Regions from separate parts of the Rothia sp. P13129 genome, predicted to be linked through region 3. Evidence: riboswitches for the same ligand, from Rfam matches in the RefSeq annotation. Region 3 holds a riboswitch; each other region holds the start of a gene.
The links. A riboswitch is a leader RNA that binds a small molecule or an ion and turns the genes downstream of it on or off. The one in region 3 is predicted to bind S-adenosylmethionine.

Region 1: it holds a riboswitch for S-adenosylmethionine, as region 3 does, so the genes downstream of both, ACN081_RS08005 (nuclease PIN) here and ACN081_RS04835 (LLM class flavin-dependent oxidoreductase) in region 3, are expected to answer to the same signal.
Region 2: it holds a riboswitch for S-adenosylmethionine, as region 3 does, so the genes downstream of both, metX (homoserine O-acetyltransferase MetX) here and ACN081_RS04835 (LLM class flavin-dependent oxidoreductase) in region 3, are expected to answer to the same signal.

The regions. Positions count from the first base shown of each region.
Region 1 is NZ_JBLXYA010000012.1:2,640-11,827, forward strand. Features, by position in the region: gene ACN081_RS07990 (hypothetical protein) at 1-346, shown strand, start outside; gene ACN081_RS07995 (DUF6350 family protein) at 585-2,375, opposite strand; gene ACN081_RS08000 (plasmid stabilization protein) at 2,560-3,009, opposite strand; gene ACN081_RS08005 (nuclease PIN) at 3,006-3,200, opposite strand; SAM riboswitch class IV at 3,232-3,360, opposite strand; gene ACN081_RS08010 (SNF2-related protein) at 3,506-7,021, shown strand; gene ACN081_RS08015 (DUF808 domain-containing protein) at 7,004-7,951, opposite strand; gene ACN081_RS08020 (MFS transporter) at 8,021-9,188, opposite strand, start outside.
Region 2 is NZ_JBLXYA010000007.1:75-3,741, forward strand. Features, by position in the region: gene ACN081_RS05790 (S9 family peptidase) at 7-2,166, opposite strand; SAM riboswitch class IV at 2,335-2,454, shown strand; gene metX (homoserine O-acetyltransferase MetX) at 2,571-3,665, shown strand.
Region 3 is NZ_JBLXYA010000005.1:36,521-45,708, reverse strand. Features, by position in the region: gene ACN081_RS04840 (AMP-binding protein) at 1-1,891, opposite strand, end outside; SAM riboswitch class I at 1,897-1,985, opposite strand; SAM riboswitch class IV at 2,161-2,273, shown strand; gene ACN081_RS04835 (LLM class flavin-dependent oxidoreductase) at 2,372-3,868, shown strand; gene cls (cardiolipin synthase) at 3,948-5,447, opposite strand; gene ACN081_RS04825 (phosphoglycerate dehydrogenase) at 5,641-6,600, shown strand; gene ACN081_RS04820 (ABC transporter family substrate-binding protein) at 7,059-8,807, shown strand; gene ACN081_RS04815 (ABC transporter permease) at 8,960-9,188, shown strand, end outside.

The DNA.
Region 1 (9,188 bases), on a different contig from region 3:
CTGTCATCGTTTGAGCATTGCTTTTGGCCTTTTAGGGTTTGTGTTCTCCTCGTATAGCGGGTGGTGGCTTATTGCAGCAGTGTCTTTTCAGTTAGGGATGATTATCAGCGCTGTTTGGGGCATGACGTATATTGCTCGGGCACGTGCGTCCTCAGGCACGTATGTGACGTTCACATTCTTTATGGTGATTGCGTTAGTGCTCATGTTTAGCACCGCAATACAAATAATTTTTATGGACCAAACAAACCAGTTTGCAGATTGTACCCGTCATGCTCTGACTATTGTCCGGCAGGAGCAGTGTAAAGCTGATTTAGAAGATAATCTTTTAGGGTCCTTACTCAAATAAAGCCGATATGGGCAGTTATACCGGGAGTTATAGGGGTACTGGTAGCAGTACTCATGGTGGTGGTTGTAGAGCGATTAGACTGGGACAAACAACCCCCACAATAAACTTCAAGATAAAACCTCAAGGTATTGTCTTCAAGCACATTTGATGATGCTCTAGATACATCCCATCAGCTCAATTATTTAAGTGAGGTTTTGTCACACCCTCAGAACGCCAAAAGCTCTGTGCCCAAAAAGCGTTAAGAGTCATCAGACTGCGACGAAGAACGACGTCGAGTTTTTGGACGGCGTATGACTCGCCCATGTTTAAAGTGAGTGAGGGTTTTCCCTTCAGAAGAATCCTTATCTCCAGTTACCTGATCGGCTGCAGTATCATTTTTTTGTTTCGATACGTCATCTTCAGTTGACGAAGCCTCTGTCTGAGCCTCGAGGTTTTCCTCTTCGATATCAGAAAACAATCGTAAGTTTTGGGCTACGACAGATTCAAAATCAGCAGTTTTTTGCTCCTCTTTTTGAGCCACCTCAGATAGCGTCATATCCGATAACGGTCCATCAGAGTCTTCTAAGAGACGACGCACAGCCTCGGAAGAAGGCTTATTGGTTTCATCATGCTGTTCTTCAACTTCTGCGATAGCAGAATTCTGACGAGAGTTTCGACGTTGTGCTTTTTTCTGCTCGCGGGCAAGACGTTTACGACGACGGCGCTCTTCACGGTCGTTCTTTAGCTCAGAAAAACGCTCAAGCTCAGTAATAGCGCCACGATGGAAGATAGGGGCCATCACCGATCCCATCATCACGCCACAAGCAATCCAACCGGCAGATAAAGCACCAAATAATAAAGCATCTGGCCCTAAATCAGTAAAACGTCCCATACCAAGAGAACCGCGCGATGCCCAACCGCATAACGCCAAAATGATGCCGGCAGGAATAGAAACAAAGATAGCTAAGGCAAAAGTTGATAGTGGCAAAGAAATCCAGCGGAAAGGAATTTTAAGAGAAAGCCACTCATCAAGATGGTCTTCGCCGGCGCGGAAGAACCACCAGCCAGCAACAATACCGCACAGCACAGGAACCGCAATAGCAATATAGCTCCACGGCTCATTGACCGTTGGTAAGGCACCCAGAAGAGGGAAAGCGGGGAGCACACCAGTAGAGTGTTCAAAGAAGTTTACGGAGGTATGTTCTCCCAATGAGAAACCAGCTCCGACACTCCAAGACATCGCCCAAAAAACTACGTTAGGGATAACACCAAGCTGTAAAAAGGTCAAAGCCGTATCGCCGATAGCACCAGCATCAAGCAATTGATAAATTGTGACGACATCGCTCCAATGCCAGAGCAAAGACAAGCTCAGTAATAGCCCTCCACAGCCAATAAACGCAAGAACTGCCACGATTGATGCGCGAAGAACCGTCCAAACATAAGAACCCGCCCAACGTGAGTACTGGCTAAACTGAGCAACCCATTCTGCAGCGTTAACACCGATCATTCTCGCCAAAGAACGAGACTCGTACCAGCCACCAAGAATAAGCCCTGATAAAACGACCCAACACGGTACAAGTGCAGAAGCTACCGGGTACGCTACCGCAGCAGTATCTGTTGTCAAAAGGCTCAAGCCCCCAGCACAGGCACTATAAGTGATAGCTCCGGTTAATGTTGGTATCCAGAATTGTCCCTCACGAGATGCTTGAGCTAAGACTCGTCCTGAACGGAAACATAACCATAAGGGTATCAGCGTTAAACCCAACGGGATAAAGCTCATCGTCCCCTGAATATCGGGGGTGTCTCCATACGGGGCAGAGATGTTCAGATGAAGAGGAACCCCATGGATTAGAAGCCACATTTGGCTAACTAAAACTGCCATAGCGTAGAGGTCACGCTGTTCAAAACCGCCGGTAAACCATACGGCACCCAGTAGTAGCACTACAGCAAAGCAAGAGTAGAAGGCAGTACGAAAGAGTTCGACAACCCCCTGTAGCCAGAGGGGCATCGGTATCGAACGTTGTTGAGGTTTCATCACGCTGGTTTTCATCGTCTTTTATCTTGTCATGAACTCTATTGAACTCTGAAGTTCACACAGCTTTTCTCATCCAAATGAGACATAAACCAAGGATTTTCTTCACCGCGTGCACCCCACTGAACCATACCATGTATGCCGGTCAAGACGCTAAGCTCATCACAGCCTACATCTTAAGATCATGCAAAAGACACAGTGTTTATAGTCCTCGCGCGGTGTTTTCATGCAACGGATTAACGGCAGGGACTCCCCAGCGACGATAAATATCTGCTTTAGAAGAAACTATTTCTAGCTGATGCACTTCAGCGGTAGCAGCCATGAGCCCTTCAAGTGCGGCGGTAGGCAATGGCGTATAAGGGCCTTCTGGTGAGGGGCGTTCTTCAGCACGAATTTGGCGACCGGCCCATGCCAAAGATACGTTCGTATCAACGTCGAGGACCTGCCCGCTAAAACGTTCGAGAAGTTCGTTAACCCACCGCTCTGTTTCAGGGTAGGGGTAAAGCCCTTTAAGTTCGCCTAGGCTAAGTGCTGATATGTACATCACCATATATGAGCGACGGCGAAGAAACGCAACGACCTGCGGATGTGGTGTGGCTTTGCGAATCTCTGCTAGTACATCAGAGTCTAGAAGTAGTCCTCTTATACTCATGCTGCTTGTAAGATACCGTATTCCTGGTTAGGGATACCGTGCGGATTAGGAGAGAGCAAAAAGTTAAGAAACTCAGAACGCTCATGGGAAATACGAGTGTAATCTTGAATGCTTACGGCAGCGTAACCGCCACGAGTTTGAGCAGAAGAAACAGGTTGAATATTGTGCTGAGGGCGAGCGGTGTTGTGCATGATACAACTGCGCTGAATGCGCTTTCCTTTCGAAGTGCTCTTGTCCGTACCAGCCTGCGTACTATGACGCGAATACGAACCGCTTCGTCATCCGAGCCACCCGTGAACATGGGGTTGGCGTTCAACTAAAGTCGGAGCTTATCAGTTGAAACTCTTGAAGCTGAATCCAGAATAACGCAACCACCACAAAAAACAAAGAGCTCAACCCAAAATATTTGAGAGATTTAGGCTACACCAGCTTTGGTGCAAGCTCATCCGGTAACCTAGAACATATATGCACCCTGCCAGCAGAGGATACAACCACCGTGAATGCACCATCAGCTTTCCCCAGAATCCCCGTCAGCGCAGCAAAAATTATCCAGCAAGTAGGACACCGCACCTACCTGCGCGGAAAACAATACATGCAAGAAGGCAAAGTCGCCCGATACTCCTACGACGCCCAAGCACACATCCTGACAGGAACAACCTACGGCGACGCAACAGACCCATACCTCAGCAAAATTGTCTTCCCCGCAGAACAGGTTGAAGGATCCCTCGCTTTCTCCGCACGATGCACCTGCCCAGTACGCACCGACTGCAAACACTCCGTAGCCATCATGCTCACCGCCATCGAAAGAGCCGAAAAAGTTAGCAAAGCTCAAAGTTCCACTCAACGCGTCACAGACGGACTCAGCGAAGAACAGCTCAAACACCACGGAATCACTACTGCACAAGAGCTAGCAGAACAACAAAAAATGTCGACATGGCGCAGAACACTGTCACAAACACTGGCGCAGCATCACCGGATACCCTACGAAAATAACAGCAATACCATCGCCGCTCTCGACCTCAAAATGCACGTTAACTCCCGCTTCGCACTCGGTAGCGGTCAACACAAAACACCACGTATCACCCTACAAGCACGCCCACTCGTCCAAGGTAAAAACAACCGTTGGATTAAAGACGGCATCAACTGGGAACACTTCCAAAAAGATTACACCGGAAAGACAAGCAGCCACGCCCTCCGACCCGAACACGAACGATGGTTGCGAGAGTTCTACTCCATCATCAGACCTTGGCAATCAGCGTATACTTCCCACCGCGATTGGGTAACACTTTCTACGGTTAACTCGTCCCTACTATGGAAAGTACTCAAAAAAGCAGAAAAAATAGCACTGCCCATCCTGTTAGAGGGAACACCCATCACTACGGCGCACACCGAAGAAGCCACGCTAAAAGCAGAACTTCACAGCTACAAAGACGGTCTACGCATCACACCAACACTCACCACAGGAGAAAATGCCTTCCTCGCATACTACTGCCACCCAATAGGCCAGCCCCGCAACGGATTCATTGCCCTCGGGCACAAAGCACAAGAACACTACAAAGCCACAGCACAAGCTGAACATTGGGAAACAACCCTACCTAGCGCCATCAATCCAACACGTCTCAACGACCGATACGCCGCAGCCGACCTCATTTTCATTCCCCTGAAAGAAACACTCAACGGCGCAGCAGAAACCCTTATCCGAGAAGAACATATCGAAATCCCCTCACAAGATATCAATAGTTTCTATCAAGAGTTCTACCCATATCTCACACGCAATATCAGCTTCTGCACCAACGACGCAACGATACAACCACCCCAAGTGCAACAACCAGAGCTAATTCTTCACGTCTACTTCGACAGCGAACAAACACCCCACGCCCACACCCGCTGGGAATGGGAATACCCTAAAGACCCGCTCAAGAACACACGAGATGAAAGCAACCTCGAATACTTCCCAGTACAGAGCACCTTATTAGACATCTATGAACAGCGCGATAAAAACTACGAAAATACAATCCTCGCGCAACTCAAAAATATCTACCCCGCATTACAGCTCACAGAACAACACTTCTACGACTGGGATGTTCAACAACTCACCGAATCGATACTGCCCCAATACCGCAATGTTCGTGGACTCCGCATCCAAACTCATGGACAAGAACCTCAATTCACAGAACTGGACGTTACCCCCGAAATCCAGATGAGAGTTGAACCAAGCGACACCCAAGACTGGTTTGACCTTGGAATTATCGTCACCATTGGTCAATGGACCGTATCATTTTCTACGATCTTTGAGGCACTCAACGCGGGGAAAAAACACATCCTTCTCGGTGATGGCAACTACTATCCCCTCAACCGACCAGAATTTATCAAACTACGTCAACTACTAGCCGAAATAGAAGACTTCTCAGAACCAGACCAACCACTTAGCCTCAACAAACACCAATTAGGGATGTGGGAAGAACTCGAAGATCTTGCCACCACCACACAATCATGCCAAGGATGGCAAGAAAATATTCACAGCCTCCTCAGCGACAAAGACAGTAGCGATAACGTACCGACTCCAGCAACACTCCAAGCACAGCTACGCCCCTACCAAGAAGAAGGCTACCAATGGCTCTACTTCCTGTGGAAACACCGCCTTGGAGCCGTCCTCGGTGATGACATGGGGCTTGGTAAAACACTACAAACTATTTCCATGATGCTCAAAGCCTATGAACAATGGGTCGAAGAGCTCAATAACAGCACCCCATCATTTGCTCCTTTCCTCATCATTGCCCCCACCTCTGTTGTTCCCAACTGGGTACAAGAATTAGAACGCTTCGCACCAGAACTTGAAGTCGCCGCCATCACCACATCCACTGCAAAATCGCAACAAACACTCACAGAACGTATCGGTCAGGCACAAGTCGTTATCACCTCATACACTCTGCTACGACTAGATTCCAACGCTTTTAACAGTTACGCACAAGAAACACCGTGGAACGGGGTCATTCTTGATGAAGCGCAATTCATTAAGAATGCGAGGACTCAAGCACACCAAATAGCACGAAAAATACCTGCACGTTTCAAACTTGCCGTCACCGGAACACCCATGGAAAACAACCTCATGGAGTTATGGTCTATTTTCTCTCTCGTGGCACCAGGTCTATTCCCCAGTGCACGAAAATTCAAAGACTATTACGTACAACCCATCACTGAAAGCAAAGACCACGAAAAACTCGAACAGTTACGGCAACGGATACGCCCGCTGATTCTCCGGCGAACGAAAGAACTTGTTGCCACAGAGCTACCAGATAAAACAGACCAAAGAATGCCCATTGCTCTTAACCCAGAGCATCGTAAAGTATACGATATGCTCCTACAACAAGAACGCAAAAAAGTTCTGGGACTGCTCAAAGATATGGACAAAAACCGTTTTACGGTCTTCCGTTCGTTAACAAAACTACGCATGATGGCGCTAGCACCTCATCTAGTCGACGAAGAGTACTCGCACATTACCTCATCAAAACTAGAGTACCTTCAGTCGTATCTGCCAGAAGTTCTCTCTCAGGGACACCGTGTACTGATTTTCTCCCAGTTCACCAGCTACCTTAAAACCATCGCAAAAGATTTAGAAGAACAGAATATTGAATTCTGCTATCTTGACGGTTCGACAAGAGACCGCGCAAAAGTTATCGAACAATTTGAGCGAGGAGAAAGCTCCGTCTTTCTCATCTCTCTCAAGGCGGGAGGGTTCGGCCTTAACCTCACCTCAGCAGATTATTGTTTCTTGATGGACCCGTGGTGGAACCCTGCAGCAGAGCAACAAGCCATCGACAGAATCCACCGTATTGGGCAGACCAGACATGTGATGGTTTACAGGCTTATTGCTGCGGGAACCATTGAAGAAAAAGTTATGGAATTACAAAAAAATAAGTCTGCACTCTTCGACGCTGTTGTTGATGATGGAGATTTCTTTAGCGAAAAGATGACAGCAGAACATATCCGAGAACTATTGAGTACCTCGTAGCGATGAGAAGAAGTGCGTTGTAACAACCACAATACCGCCACATAACAGACCAAAGATCATGGCAAAAAATGTTTCAGCGCACCATGCAAGCACGCTCAGAAGAGTACCGGAACTCCACGAGGTGAGAGCATGAACAAGGTATTCAACCGCGTGTTCTGGGGCGTGAAAACCGATATCTGCTAAACCGCTCAAGACGATATGCCCGCCCACCCAAAGCATCGCAAAAGTACCAAGTAATGAAATACCTTTCATCACAAGAGGCATTCCTGACACGAGCGCAGCGCCTATTTTCTGTGTCATAGAAGATTCACGGCGCATGAGCGCTAAGCCGACATCATCCATCTTCACGAGTACGGCAACAACACCGTAGACAAGTAGAGTAATCAGCACCGCCACCACGATGAGGGAGATAATACGAATAGCCCACGTTCCCTCATGAGCAATAGTGTTCATGGCGATGACCATAATCTCGGCAGAGAGAATGAAGTCTGTTCTAATCGCCCCAGAAATAACGTTTTTCTCGGCTTCTTCCCCAGCAATAATAGCGGGGGTTTCGGTCTCTTCTGCTGAGTGCGGATGAAATAACTCTAGTATCTTCTCAGCACCTTCAAAGCAGAGGTACAGACCACCTAACATTAACAACGGAGTTAATGACGCTGGCCATAACCAACTCAAAAAGATAATCAGTGGAAGAATAAAAAATAGCTTATTCCGGAGAGAACCAACCGCAATTTTACGAATAATAGGTAGCTCACGACGAGGTTCTACCCCGTTCAGATATTGGGGAACAACAGCAGTATCATCAACAACAACACCAATAGCGCGAGCGCTTGCTTTAGAGGCTGCGGCAGCGATGTCGTCGGTGCTTGCCGCTGTGAGTTTTACTAATGCTGCGATGTCGTCTAGGAGCGCAACTAGCCCGCCAGCCATGAGGATCTCTTTTCTTTATATCTGTCCAATAAGCTACTACCCCAAGAATACAAGGGAAGTTATCGTTCATTATTGTTCAAGAGTATTTTCGGTTGGATATCTCCACAAAGCTGGTTTCCAGTATGTCGCTAGCACGATAGCACCAACGCATATCACACCACCAATGATGGCTGTCATTGAGGTACCAAATAGTGCAGCTCCCAGACCCATCACACCAATACCGATGTTAGGCCCACCAGCAAGGGTCATGATGAAGATACCTTGAAGACGTCCGCGAAGCCTATCGGGGGTTTCTTGTTGAATGATAGTAGAACGGAATATACCGCCTACACCATCTGCCCAGCCTGCTACCGCTAACGCGCAAGAAGCACAGACAAGAGGTAACAGGTTTTCGTGCAAGGACTCGCTCGGAGAGCGTCCTTCTAAGAAGAATGCAATTGTGCCGAAGAAAACGAATCCTATCCCCCACAACACATAGCTCATTGTGAGGAAAGCTCCACGGCGTTGTATAGCTGATAGCCACCCCGAAAAAGTGACCCCAATAAAAGCCCCTAGTGCGCCAGCTGAGAAGAGCACACCGGCGCCAAGGTCTCCACCACCAAAGGAGAGGAGCACTAGAGCCGGAATGAGAGGACGGGCTTGGATACATATCATCGCAATCAAATCAACGATGAACGTCATCGCAATGACGGGGGTGCGCCGTACAAAATAAAAGCCTTCTACTACGGAGCGAAGACCACGAACCTTTGGTGTTTTTTCATCGTGTTCAGGAAGGACTGTAGGAAGTTTATATAGCGCCCAGATACTGACCAGTAGAGCAAAAACGTTAACAAGGTATGTGTAGTTATATCCGATAGAAGCAATGAATAAACCGCTGAGTAAAGGCCCAAGAGCCATGCCCAAGGAGCCAACGCTCATATTAAGTGCATTGGCAGATGCAAGAAGTTTTGGCGGAACTATTCGAGGGATAATAGCGCCACGAGCAGCCTGATTAATGGGGAAAAGTAATGATTCTAAAGCAACGAGAGTATACAAAACCCATTGGTTCTGGAGATTGATCCATGATTGCAAGGCAATGAAAAGGGTCATGAGCCACATGCCCCAGCTGGCGGTTAAAGAAACTTTACGACGGTCATAGTTATCGGCAATGACTCCTCCGTAAAGACCTCCTATGATAAGGGGTAACACCACAATAAAGCCGAGAAGCCCTACGGCGAAGGTGGAGTGCGTGAACGAA
Region 2 (3,667 bases), on a different contig from region 3:
GAAATATTATTGGTCTAATAAGTAAGTCAGCGCAAAAGCGTACTCCCACGCAATATCACGCCACGCAGTGTAACGGCCTGAACCGCCACCGTGCCCACCATCCATCTCAATCTTCAACAGGGGAGTAGCCGAATCAGCAGAGATACTCTCACGTAGCTGAGCTACCCACTTAGCCGGCTCAACATATAACACACGAGTATCGTTAAAACTCGTCACTGCAACAATCGGTGGATACTTGACGTGACGGATATTCTCGTATGGAGAATAAGACTTCATATACTCGTATACTTCGGCATCCTCAATAGGGTTACCCCATTCCTCCCACTCCAAAGCAGACAACGGAAGATCTGGATCAAGAATAGTCGTCAACGCATCCACAAACGGAACACCTGCGATAGCAGCACAATACTTCTCGGGAGCAAGATTCAGAACCGCACCAATGAGCAAACCACCAGCAGAAGCACCAGAAATAGCAATCTTCTTCTGATCAACCCACGGGCGTTGCCCTAAGAACTCCGTAACATCAACAAAATCAGTAAAAGTATTCTTCTTCTGAAGTTTCTTACCATCTTGATACCACTGGCGTCCCATCTCGCCACCACCACGAATATGCGCCACCACATAAATCACGCCACGATCTAGAAGCGACAACCTCGCTATAGAGAAATAAGGATCTATCGACACCTCATAGGAACCATAACCATACTGGAACACGGGATGCTGCTGAGACAAATCAAGATCAGCACGATGAATAACAGAAATAGGAATCATCGCACCATCACGGGCAGGTGCCCACATGCGATACGCCTGATAATCCTCAGCATGATAATCGCCTAATACGGGGGTCTCACGGCGAAGAATAAGCTCCTGAGTACGCGGAAAATAGTCATAAATTCGAGGGGGAGTCACCCACGACGTGTACGAAATACGAATGACCGGCGAATCAATAGAAACATGAGAAACACCAGTCGTATAAATTTCCTCCACAAAACCGGTCGGCTCACTAAAAACAACCCCCGCATTCGACTGCGAACGCAACAAGGCGCGCAAACGGTCTAAATCGGCAAGAAAAACTCGTACCGTCGTATTCTCACGAGCCGTCACCACAAGATGAGTTGACGAAAAATCAAACCCCTCAATACGCACCTCAGAACGATGAGGCATAACTTTAAGCCATAACTGACGGTACTGCTCAAAAGGCTGAGACGTTGGATAAGGGGCAAGCACAATTTCTGAGTTAAGAGCGTCAGCATCATGCATGATGAGAACATAAGGCACACCATCAATACGAATAGGCTCAACACCGTATTGCACACGATGCTTCTTACCAATAACCAACAAAGGCTCAGCCGACATATCTTGAAGCGGAACTAAACGAACCTCCGAAAACTCAGAAGAAAATGACGTAATAACGATATGAGTCCGGTCAGCAGAAAGAGCGCTGCTAAGCCACATCGCATTGTCATGCTCGGTGAAAAGAACACAATCTTCTTCCCCCGCACCAATACAGTGAGCCCGTATCTCATATGGGCGCCATGACTCATCGACAAGAGAATAAATAAGGGTTGATGCATCAGGAGTCAAATATGCGCCACTAAAAATGCCGGGCAAAGTCTCCTCTGAAAGAGTCAATGTCTCTAAATCTAAGAAATACTGGGTATAGCGTTCATCGCCAGAATCATCAACACCAAAGCTCAACAAAGAACCATCTAACGAAGGCGAAAAAGACCCAAGAGAAAAGAACGGCAACTCTCGTGCAAACTCATTACAATCAAGAATGACCTGCTCTTGATCAAGAGGAACACCCGCCTGAACCTGCGGAGGAGAAAACATCTCCACCTCACCACCGTCTACCAAAGCAGGCACACGACAAAATACAGGGTACTGTTCACCCTCAATCGTCCGCGAAAAATACCACCAATCTCCATGGCGAGAAGGAACAGAAAGATCCGTCTCTAAGGTACGCTCCTTAATCTCCTGAAAAATACTTTCACGAAGTGCTTGCTGTGACTGAGTGGACTGCTCTGTATAAGCATTTTCTGTATTGAGGTACTCCACCACCTCAGAATCGTCCTTAGCACGAAGCCACTCATAATGGTCAATAAACGTATCGCCATGATGAACACGTGAAGACTCCACACGCTTCGTAACAGGTGCTTGAGACATGAAATGTACCTCCGAAAAGAAAAATAGATAATGCGCCCTTAAAACAACGCGACATGAGAACTATTCTAAAGACAAAATATGACGAAACAAGACAAACTACCGCATGAGAACGTAAAGAAGAAGAAACGGCTCGACCCACAACAAACCACTCAGATACGATAACAATACGGTCAAGAGCGCTAATACCAAGACTCAGCTTATTAGCCGGCAACCCTCCACTCGCGGCGGGGTGCCACTGAGACAGACCCGGCACCAGAAAAACACTCTTAGACGGTGCAAGCGCGGGAGCAGTACGCACTACCTCCTCAACATAAGAGCCTGCACACCAAACAGGCAACACACTAGAGGAAACAACAGTGCAGATACAGCCCCAATCTACTACAACAATAGTTATTGGAGCATCTATGAGTACCCCAACAACACTCACTTACCAACACCACACAACCATCGAGACACTACCCCTAGAATCAGGGCACACACTACCCAACGCAACTATCGCCTACGAAACATGGGGAAACCTCAACAAACACAAAGACAACGCCGTGCTCATCTTACATGCCCTAACAGGAGACACCCACGTCGCCCACAACGAACACAACACTACTTACGGCTGGTGGGAAGAGCTCGTTGGAGCAGGAAAAACCATCGACACAAACACCTACTTTGTCGTAGCACCGAATATTCTCGGAGGCTGTAACGGAAGCACCGGAGCACACAGCACACACCCACACAAACAACCCCCACAACCATGGGGGTCATCCTTCCCAAGACTCACCGTACGAGACACCGTACACGCCGAAAAACATCTAGCAGAAGCACTCGGCATCACACAATGGGCACATGTTATAGGAGGATCCCTCGGAGGAGCACGAGCCTTAGAATGGGCCATCACCTACCCCGAAAACGTACGTCACTGCGCCGTCATCGCCTCCGGCGCATACACCACCGCAGAACAACTAGCCTGGGCACAAGCACAAAACCTTGCTATCCGCAGCGACCAACACTTCTACGGAGGCGACTACTACGATAAACAACCTCCCAGCCAAGGACTAGGGATAGCTCGACGCATCGCACATATCACCTACCGAACCTCAGAAGAACTCCACACCCGATTCGGACGCACACAACAAACACAAAACAGTACACAATACAGCGTGGAATCATATATGGACTACCACGCGCATAAACTCGTGCAACGTTTTGACGCAAATAGCTACCTCAGCATTAACGAAATACTCATGAGCCACGACATCACCCGAAATCGTGGAACATTACACCAAACACTGCAACGAAGCCAATGCACATGGACCATCGCCTACGTGCACAATGACAGACTCTTCTACCCAGAACAATCACATGAACTAGCCCGCGCCTTGCCCCAACCGGTACAAGCACAAGCTATCTACTCTCCAGCTGGACACGACGGATTCCTCCTAGAAACAAAACAACTACAAAAAATCCTAGAACCAGCTCTAAAACAAGGCAGAAAAACCCACTAACA
Region 3 (9,188 bases):
GCTCAGAAGAAGACCACGCCTTACCCTCATCACTAAGCGTCACAAAAGCTACTGCTTGATGCCCCGTCAACTCATCCTCAATAGGACAAACACCAGCCTCAACCACAGCCTCATGACGCACTAAAGCTGACTCAATTTCAATTGTCGAAAGACGATGACCCGAAATATTAATAACATCATCAATCCTGCCCAGAATATAAATATCCCCGTCCTCATCTTGCTTTGCGCCATCTCCAGCTAAAAACCAGCCACGCTCCCCATAATGTCTCCAATAAGAATCAAGATAACGCTGAGGATTTTTCCACACAGTACGAGCCATCGAAGGGCCCACTTTATCAACCACAATGAACCCTTGAGCCCCCGTCTGAACCGGCTCACCGCGCTCATCAACAACACGCACAGAAACCCCCGGAATAGCACGAGTAGCAGAACCTGGTTTGACAGCTATACCTGGAGTACCCTGCTCAAAAGTTCCCTCAGGCGCAAACTGAGGATCATGCGGGCGAGGAGAACAGATCGTTGAACCCGTCTCAGACTGCCACCACGTATCAATAAAGGAAGCACGACCAGAACCAATATGCTCACGTAACCAATACCAAGCTTGTGGATTAATCGACTCACCCACAGAACCCAAAAGACGAACCGACGAAAAATCATACTTTCCCGACTCTGGGCCATGCGGGAAAGCCCCCATCAACGAACGAATCAACGTTGGTGCCGTGTAATAGTTTGTGACACCATAGCGTTCAATCACTTCAAAATGCCGTTCAAAAGTAGGAGTATCAGGTGTACCTTCAAAAATTACTTGACTCACGCCATTGACCAACGGCCCATATATCTCATAAGTATGAGCTGTCACCCACGCCAAATCGGCTGTGCACCAATGAACAGTATCCGCAACTTTTTGCCGATCATTACAAGTAGCTAACTCATCAGGACGAAGCACACCATCAGCATCAACAACATCAGGCAACAAATCATAAAGTAACGCATGAGAATACGCCGTCTGCGTCAAATACCCGCCCATAGTATGAACAAGACCCTTAGGTCGGCCCGTTGTCCCCGACGTATAAATAATAAATAACGGATCTTCAGCATCATGCAATGAATAATCATGCGTATCTGGAACACCCTCAATCAAATCGTGAAACCAAACATCTCGCCCCAAACACCACGGAACACGCTGTCTTTCCTGCTCGGTAGCTGAGGTACGGTTCACCACCACCACATGCTCAATATTATTCTCAGACGAACACGCCTCATCCGCTATCGACTTGACCGGAACAACCTTACCCCGACGATTCTGACCATCAGTTGTAATTAATACCTTGGCACCAGTATCCTCTACCCGAAACTTCAAAGCCTCCGCCGAAAAACCGCCAAAAACAAGAGAATGAATCGCCCCAATACGCGCACAGGCAAGAGCAAAAATAATAGTTTCAGGAATCACCGGCAAATAAACAACAACACGATCACCCTTAACCACACCCAAACGCTCTAAACCATGTGCCGCCTGAGCCACACGGCGTTGCAACTGAGCATAAGTGATAGCTTCACGATCACCAGGTTCACCCTCAAAGAAAAGCGCAACCTTATCGCCAAAACCTTGCTCTACATGCCTATCCACACAGTTATAGGCAACGTTGAGCTGACCACCCTCAAACCACTTAATCGTTGGAACAGAAAATTCTTGAACACCATCTTCACGAACGTCTACCAAACGAGGAGGAATAAACTCATGCGTTTTATCCTCATCCCATAGCTTCCCCCAACTAAGACGTTCTCGAGCCTGCCTTGCCCAAAAATCAATACGTTCTTGATCCGAAACATCTGCCGGATTCTGCACCTGATTTCGAGGGTCTGAATAAGAAAAAGACGAACAATACGACATAGATACTCCCATCGTTTCTGGCATTAGCACCACCGCATAAGCGAGGTTGCTGCGACGTCTTAGAGCCAGGTCTCTCAGTCGCTCTGGATGGTTTAGACGAGTTCTACCGTAATACCTTCCGTACACATTCATCTAGACGTTACTTTCCATTGCCAGCAGATGAACACATCACGTTGCATAGAGTCATATTCCTTAGCGAACGTCACCCACCGCAATAAACACTGAAGCTCTTGGGTGCCAAGAAGAACTTTTTATAAGCTAAACCCAGCGATCACGAGTTCCAACGTCAAGCTCTGGCTTGTTGGACGGCAACCCTCTTCCCGTAGCGGGGTGCCCCAGATGAAGATCCGGCTCAAAATAATCACAACGGCAAATACGGCGCCTATGCGTCGGGCATATCAACACCGAAAAATATGGTTCTCAATATGCCACGCCTCATAGAGGAGTGCCCTCTCCTCTAAGAACGCAAAGGAAAAACTTATGGCAACTCATACCGCCACGACAGAACAACCCACTACGACACCGTCTTCTTCTAAAAAACGTATCGTTGTCAACGCGTTTGATATGACCACAACAAGCCACCAAAGCTTCGGATTATGGCGTCATCCGCGCTCGCGAGCCGATGAATATAACACCATTAAATATTGGACAGATTTAGCTCAAGTATGCGAAAAAGGGCTTTTTGACGCGGTCTTTATCGCTGATGTGGTGGGCGTATACGACGTATATAAGGATTCTGTTGCACCCGTACTTCGTGATGGTGCACAGGTGCCGGTAGGTGATCCGTTCTTACAGATTTCGGCGATGGCAGCGGTCACGGAACATCTTGGTTTTGGAGTGACAGCTGCCGTGACCTATAACCAGCCTTATACTTTGGCTCGTTCTTATGCAACGTTAGATCATTTAACGGGTGGTCGTGTTGGTTTTAACGTGGTGACTTCTTATCTTCAATCTGCGGCAGAGAATCAGGGGCTTGCCGGTCAGATTGAGCATGATGAACGATACGAAATTGCTGACGAATTTCTCGACGTCTGTTATAAGTTATGGGAAGGCTCTTGGGAAGACGGAGCGGTGCTACGTGACCGTCAGCGCGGAATTTTTGCAGATCCTGAGAAAATTCATCCTATTTTGCATCAAGGCAAGTATTTTCAAGTTCCTGGAATTTCTTTGACCGAGCCGTCTGTTCAGCGTACTCCCGTAATTTTTCAGGCTGGTGCGTCTTCTCGCGGTCAGGCTTTTTCTGGAAAACATGCCGAAGCGATTTTCATTTCTGCTTTACGTCCAGATTTGACCAGGCATGTGACCTCTCGTATCCGTGATGAGGCTGAGCGTTCCGGACGCCGTCGTGATGACGTGAAGATTCTTGCCATGCTTTCGGTGGTAGTTGATGAAACTGACGAGAAGGCACAGCAGAAGTATCAGGATTATGTGAAATATGTGGATATAGAGTCTTCTCAAGGAATTGTTGGTGGCTGGTCTGGTGTTGATCTTTCACTATTTGATGAGGACGAGATTCTTGAGTATGTCAAGACGGAGTCCATCCAATCCTTTTTGACGCCTTTTACTTTGCAGTCTCAGACGAAGAAGTGGACTCGTGCTGATATTGCTCGTCATTGCGCTATTGGTGGTATGGGCGATGTGATTATTGGTTCTGCTCAGACTGTTGCTGATGAGTTGGAACGCTGGATTGATGAGGGTGATTTAGACGGTATTAACCTTGCGTACCATGTTTCGCCTGGTTCTTTTGAGGATTTTGTGGAGTTTGTTGTTCCTGAGCTTCAAAAGCGGGGCCGGTATCGTACGGAGTATGAGGGGCATACATTGCGTGAGAATCTTTTTGGTGTGGGGCATACACGTGTGAATGAGCGTCATCCTGCGGCAGCATATCGTGGCGCTTTTGCTGGTGGTCCTAACGCTGCTGACACTCCTGCCCGTCAGTTTTTGAGCTTGGCTCAGAATCAGGCAGAGCGTTTATAAGAGTTTTTCTTCTGCTCATGATTCGCCGTGTGAGGGTTCTCTTTGGTGTAAGGGGTATATCAGAGAGAACCCTCATCTTTTAAAGGAGCGATGACCAGAGCCTACAGATATTTTCTACGACCTTGATACGGTTGGGGCGGGCAACCCATTCGTCGTATCGGAGGGTTTTGCATTGAGAGATGTATTCTTCAGAGATACTTTCTAACTCTTTAACCATTCCTGTATCAACGATGAAGGTGGATACTTCGAGGTTGAGCGCAAATGAGCGCGGATCCATGTTGGATGAGCCGATGAACGTGAGGTGGTCGTCTACAAACATGTATTTTGAGTGCAATACGGTTGGCCCGGGGTATTGTTTGATGGTGACTCCGGCATGGAGAAGTTTCTCGTAGTAGGAGCGTTGAGCCATGTTGGGTAGGAACTGGTCTCCTTTTTCGCAGACGATGAGGGTGACATCAATTTTTGATAGTGCTGCGTTGGTGAGTGCTTGTAAGAGTGTTTCTTCTGGGACGAAGTAGGGGGAGCAGACGACGATGCGTCGTTCTGCATTGTAAATGAGGTAGTTGATGAGGCGTAGATTGTTTTCCGTTTCGAATCCGGGGCCCGATGGAACAATTTGTGCCAACATTCCGCTGTGCACACGGGGAATAGCTGTTTCGATTTCGTTCAGTGGTAGTTCTCGTGTTTCGGAGTACCAGTCTGAGATGAAGACGGCGTTAAGTTCTTCAACAACGGGTCCTGTGCATGAGAATGTAAGGTCTTGCCAGACGAGTCCTTTTTTGAGGTTGGCAGGTAGATTGTAGGAACGGTCGATAGCGTTTTGTGAGCCGGAGAATGCGATACGACCGTCAACAATGACGATTTTGCGGTGGTTACGCAGGTCTGGTCGTTGCCATTTACCTTGGAATGGTTTCAAGGGCAACATGAGCTGCCAGTTGATTCCGGAGTCATCAAGGAGTTTGCAGAGTTTTTTCCAATTGGGGTATTTTCGAGAGCCCCAATGGTCGATCATGATTTTGACCAGTACTCCGCGTTGGTGTGCTGCAAGAAGCGCATCCCATAGCGGTTTGGTGGTGTTGTCGTAGGCGGCAATATAAAACTCGAAGTGTACGTATCGTTCTGCCCGGTTGATTTCTTCTGTCATCTGTCGGATAGCTTGGTGGTTATCTTTGATGAGTGTGAAAGTGTTGCCACCGACGAGGGGGAGCGCTCCGAGCTTGTAGTTGAGGTTCGCTGCTACTCGTGCTGGTTCAGGGAGTTCTCCATGGGATCCGAGGACGGAACGGGATTCTTCATCAGCATTTTTGGATGCGAGTATCTCTTTCATCATGTCGTTGATGGTGCGTTGTCGGATTCTTCGGTGTCGTGGTAGTCGGGAAGATCCAAAGAGCAAGAAGGCAACAAACCCGATATATGGGACGAGGAATATTGCCATGAGCCAGCCGAGAGCAACCACGGGTTTGCGGTTATAGGGTAGCCAACAGATTGCGATAATACGCAAGGTGATATCGAGGATGAAGAGTGTTAACGCTAACCACGTAGGTAGATGGGCTAGTCCAAAGATGTTAAGAGGGTCCACGAGATTTATTTTATAGAAAGTTTTTCAGAGGAGAAGAGTGTATTTTCTTATATTTCTTCGAGGGTATGTGTGTTGGGTGGATGTATTTGTCGTAATTTGGGTGTTGATATTTTTATTCTGTGTGCTCTAGGACATAATCTAAGAAGAGTGCCTTAGGGCATGTTTAATGTTCTCGTGATATGGAAGATTTGATATGAAAATCCTTGCTCCTACTATTATTCCTTTGGACGCTCAGAAGCTTGGTCTTCAGGCAGAAGATACGCTAGTTTCTTATGACCCTACTGAGCTTTTACCTGCAGAGCACTATGATGCCGATGTCATGATTAGCTGGGGTAATACTAATGAACAGTTGCAAGATGCAGCGAAGAATTTATCTCAGGTGAAGTTGGTTCAGGCTCTTCTTGCTGGGCCTGACCAGGCTCGTGCAGCTGGTTTCCGTGATGAAGCGGTTATCTGTTCTGGTATTGGCTTGCATTCTTTGACCGTTGCTGAGCATGCGCTGGCTTTGACATTAAATTTTGTGCGTTTCTTGCCGTTGCTTTCTGAGGAGCAAGATAATTCTCGTTGGGCGGGGGAGTTAGGTGGTCCTCAGGAGCTTCATCCTGCGGATAAAGTCACAACTCTTTTGGGCGCTCGTGTTTTGATTTGGGGTTTTGGATCTATCGGTCAGAGCACAGCCCGCTTATTTCAGGCCTTTGGTGCTCAGGTGCAGGGTGTGGCGCGTTCTGCTGGTGAACGAGCTGGTTTCCCCGTGATTGCTGTTGATGATATTGAACAGTACTTGCCTCAGACTGATATTTTGGTGATGATTCTTCCGGCTGCTGCTGAGACGGAGAATGCGTTGAACGAACAGCGTTTGGCGTTGTTGCCTTCTCGTGCATTTGTGGTGAATGTTGGTCGCGGTGTCACTGTTGATGAGGATGCGTTGATTGCGGCGTTGGAGAGCGGTGCTATTGCTGGTGCTGCGGTTGATGTGGTGAAGCAAGAGCCTTTGCCTTCGGATTCTCCTCTATGGGGTACGAAGAATTTGGTGATTACTCCTCATTCGGCGGGTGGACGTCCGGTGAATCCTGAGGAGCTGATTGCGCATAATCTTTGTGCTGTGCGTGCTGAGGCTAGTGGCGAAACTGCTGATTATCGTAATAAGATGTAAGGTTTGCTGTATGAAGCCGGTGGGGTGTTTCCTCGCCGGCTTCTGTGTTTTAAGTGTCCACTATGTGTACACCACGCCTGTTTGTATGTTAATTCCATATTATTTTTTGGGCTTGGAGAGGGTGTTAAACGGCACTTAAAAAGAACATAAATCTTTTACGAAGAAAATAACTAATTATTGATGTAACCCATATAAAACCTAGTCAAGTGATATTTATTGGTTTGATTATTTAGGGTTAAAGAGGGTTGCTTGTGTTTGGTAATAAAAATTTTACCTTTATTTAGCTTTTTCTCATCATATGAATAAAGATTCGTTTTAGGGTATCTTCATGTACAACTGGTTAAGTTTTGTTTACAATGAAACTTACATGTGTTTCCAGTCACTTAGGTTGCCTGTCGTTCATCTACGATGAGCTCTGGTAGTCGCACACAACATCTCATATTGAAAAAGGAGAAGGAATGCGCATTTCACGTAGATCCTCCATCATCGGCTTTGCAGCCGTATCCGCTCTTGCACTATCCTCTTGTGCAAGCACCGGAAACAACGCAAGCTCATCTTCCGGGGATAAGGGTTCAAAATCTGTCTCAATGGCAATCGTGAACACCTTCAGCTCCCTCAATAGCAATTCTGCTGACGGTAACGTCGACACCAACGGCATGATTGCTAACATGACCACCTCCGGTTTCTACTCCATCAACAATAAGCTTGAGGTTGTACATAACGACTGGTTCGGAACCTATGAGGAATCCGATAAAGGCGACGGCATGGAAGTTAAGTACACCGTTAAAGACGACATGAAGTGGTCTGACGGTAACGAAATCGGTGAAGGCGACCTCCTCTTGGCATGGGCTGTTCTTTCCGGACACTTCGATGACTCCGAAAAAGACCTCACCTACTTCTCCTATGCTGGCGACACCGCTGGTCTAGGCAATGCTGGTGTTCCCGTTCTTTCTGACAACGGAAAGACCATTACCTTCACCTACCCACAGAAATTTGCTGACTGGGAGGTTGCATACGACATAGTCGCTACCCCCGCTCACGTTGTAGCTAAACTCGCAGGCATGGACGAAGATAAGCTCGTAGAGGTTATCAAGAACGCTAAGCCCGGTGAAGAGAACGCAGACCTACGTAAAATCGCAGACGCATGGAACACCGGCTTCAACACCACCACCATGCCAAGCGAAGACCTCATTGTATGCAACGGCCCATACAAGCTTGACGCTGTTGTCGAAAACCAGTCTGTTACCCTCGTAGCAAACGAAAACTACCAAGGTCCTAAGAAGCCTGCTATCTCCGAAATTACCCTCAAGATTCTTCCCGATGCTGCAGCTCAGATTCAGGCATTGAAGAACGGTGACGTGGACGTTATCACTCCGCAGGCATCTATTGATACTGTCTCTCAGGCTAAGGCTTTGGACAACGCAGAAACTCACGTTGCTCCAGACCTCTCCTACGATCACCTCGACTTGAACTTCCACTCTGATGTCTTCAAAGACGAGAACGTTCGTAAAGCATTCTTGCTCACCATCCCTCGTCAGGACGTTGTTGACAAGCTCATCAAGCCTATGCAGCCAGACGCAGTAGTTCTTAACTCCGAACTATTCGTTGTATCTCAGGGCAAAGCATACGAAGAAGCTGTTAAGCAGAACAACTCCAGCGAATACCCCACTACCGACCCTGAAGCAAACATTGCTAAGGCTAAAGAACTTCTCAACGGTGCAACACCTACCGTGAAGATTCTTTACAACAACAAGAACAGCAACCGCGAAAATACCTTCCAGATGATTAAAGAAGCAGCTGGTAAGGCAGGCTTCAAGGTTGAATCTCTTGGCTCTGAGCAGTGGGCTAGCGAACTTTCTAAGGGCCCAGAAGGCTACTACGACGCTTCTATCTTCGGTTGGGTTTCCCCTGGCGTAGGCCACGAATCCCTCGGACAGATCTTCGCAACCGACGGCGGATCTAACTTCACCGGTTACTCCAACGCAACCGTTGACGAAGACGCTAAGAAAGTGATGAGCACCGTCGATAACGCAGAGATCCAGAAGGTTCTCATCCAAGCTGACGGCGAGCTCTTCAAAGACGGCTACGGCCTACCTCTCTTCCAGAGCCCAAGCCTTGTTGCTTACAACAAGTCCATTTCAGGTATCGATCCTAAACCAGGTCAGTACCCTGCAACCTGGAACATCGTTGACTGGGATATCAAGTAATAAAAGCACAACTATCCCAGGTGCAGCGTTCCTTGTATAGCGCTCAGCACTGAGTGCTATACGCCAACGGCGGCGTGGATGCTCATCTTTTTGGGCATCCACGCCGTGCGTTTAAACTCTCCCCACATTGACTCACCCCTTCAGGAATCATCATGTTGACCTATACCGTGAGGAGACTAATAACAGCGGTCTTTATCCTACTTGCCGCTTCCTTTCTAGTCTTTACACTCACCGCTCTGTCTGGCGATCCTTTGGCAGAGCTACGTACCAGTAACAGCCCTAACAAAGACCTTCTTATCGCTCAGCGTACTGAAGCGCTGAACCTCGATAAGCCAATTCCTGTCCGTTACGTTCTATGGATTACTGGCGTCTCCAAGTGCC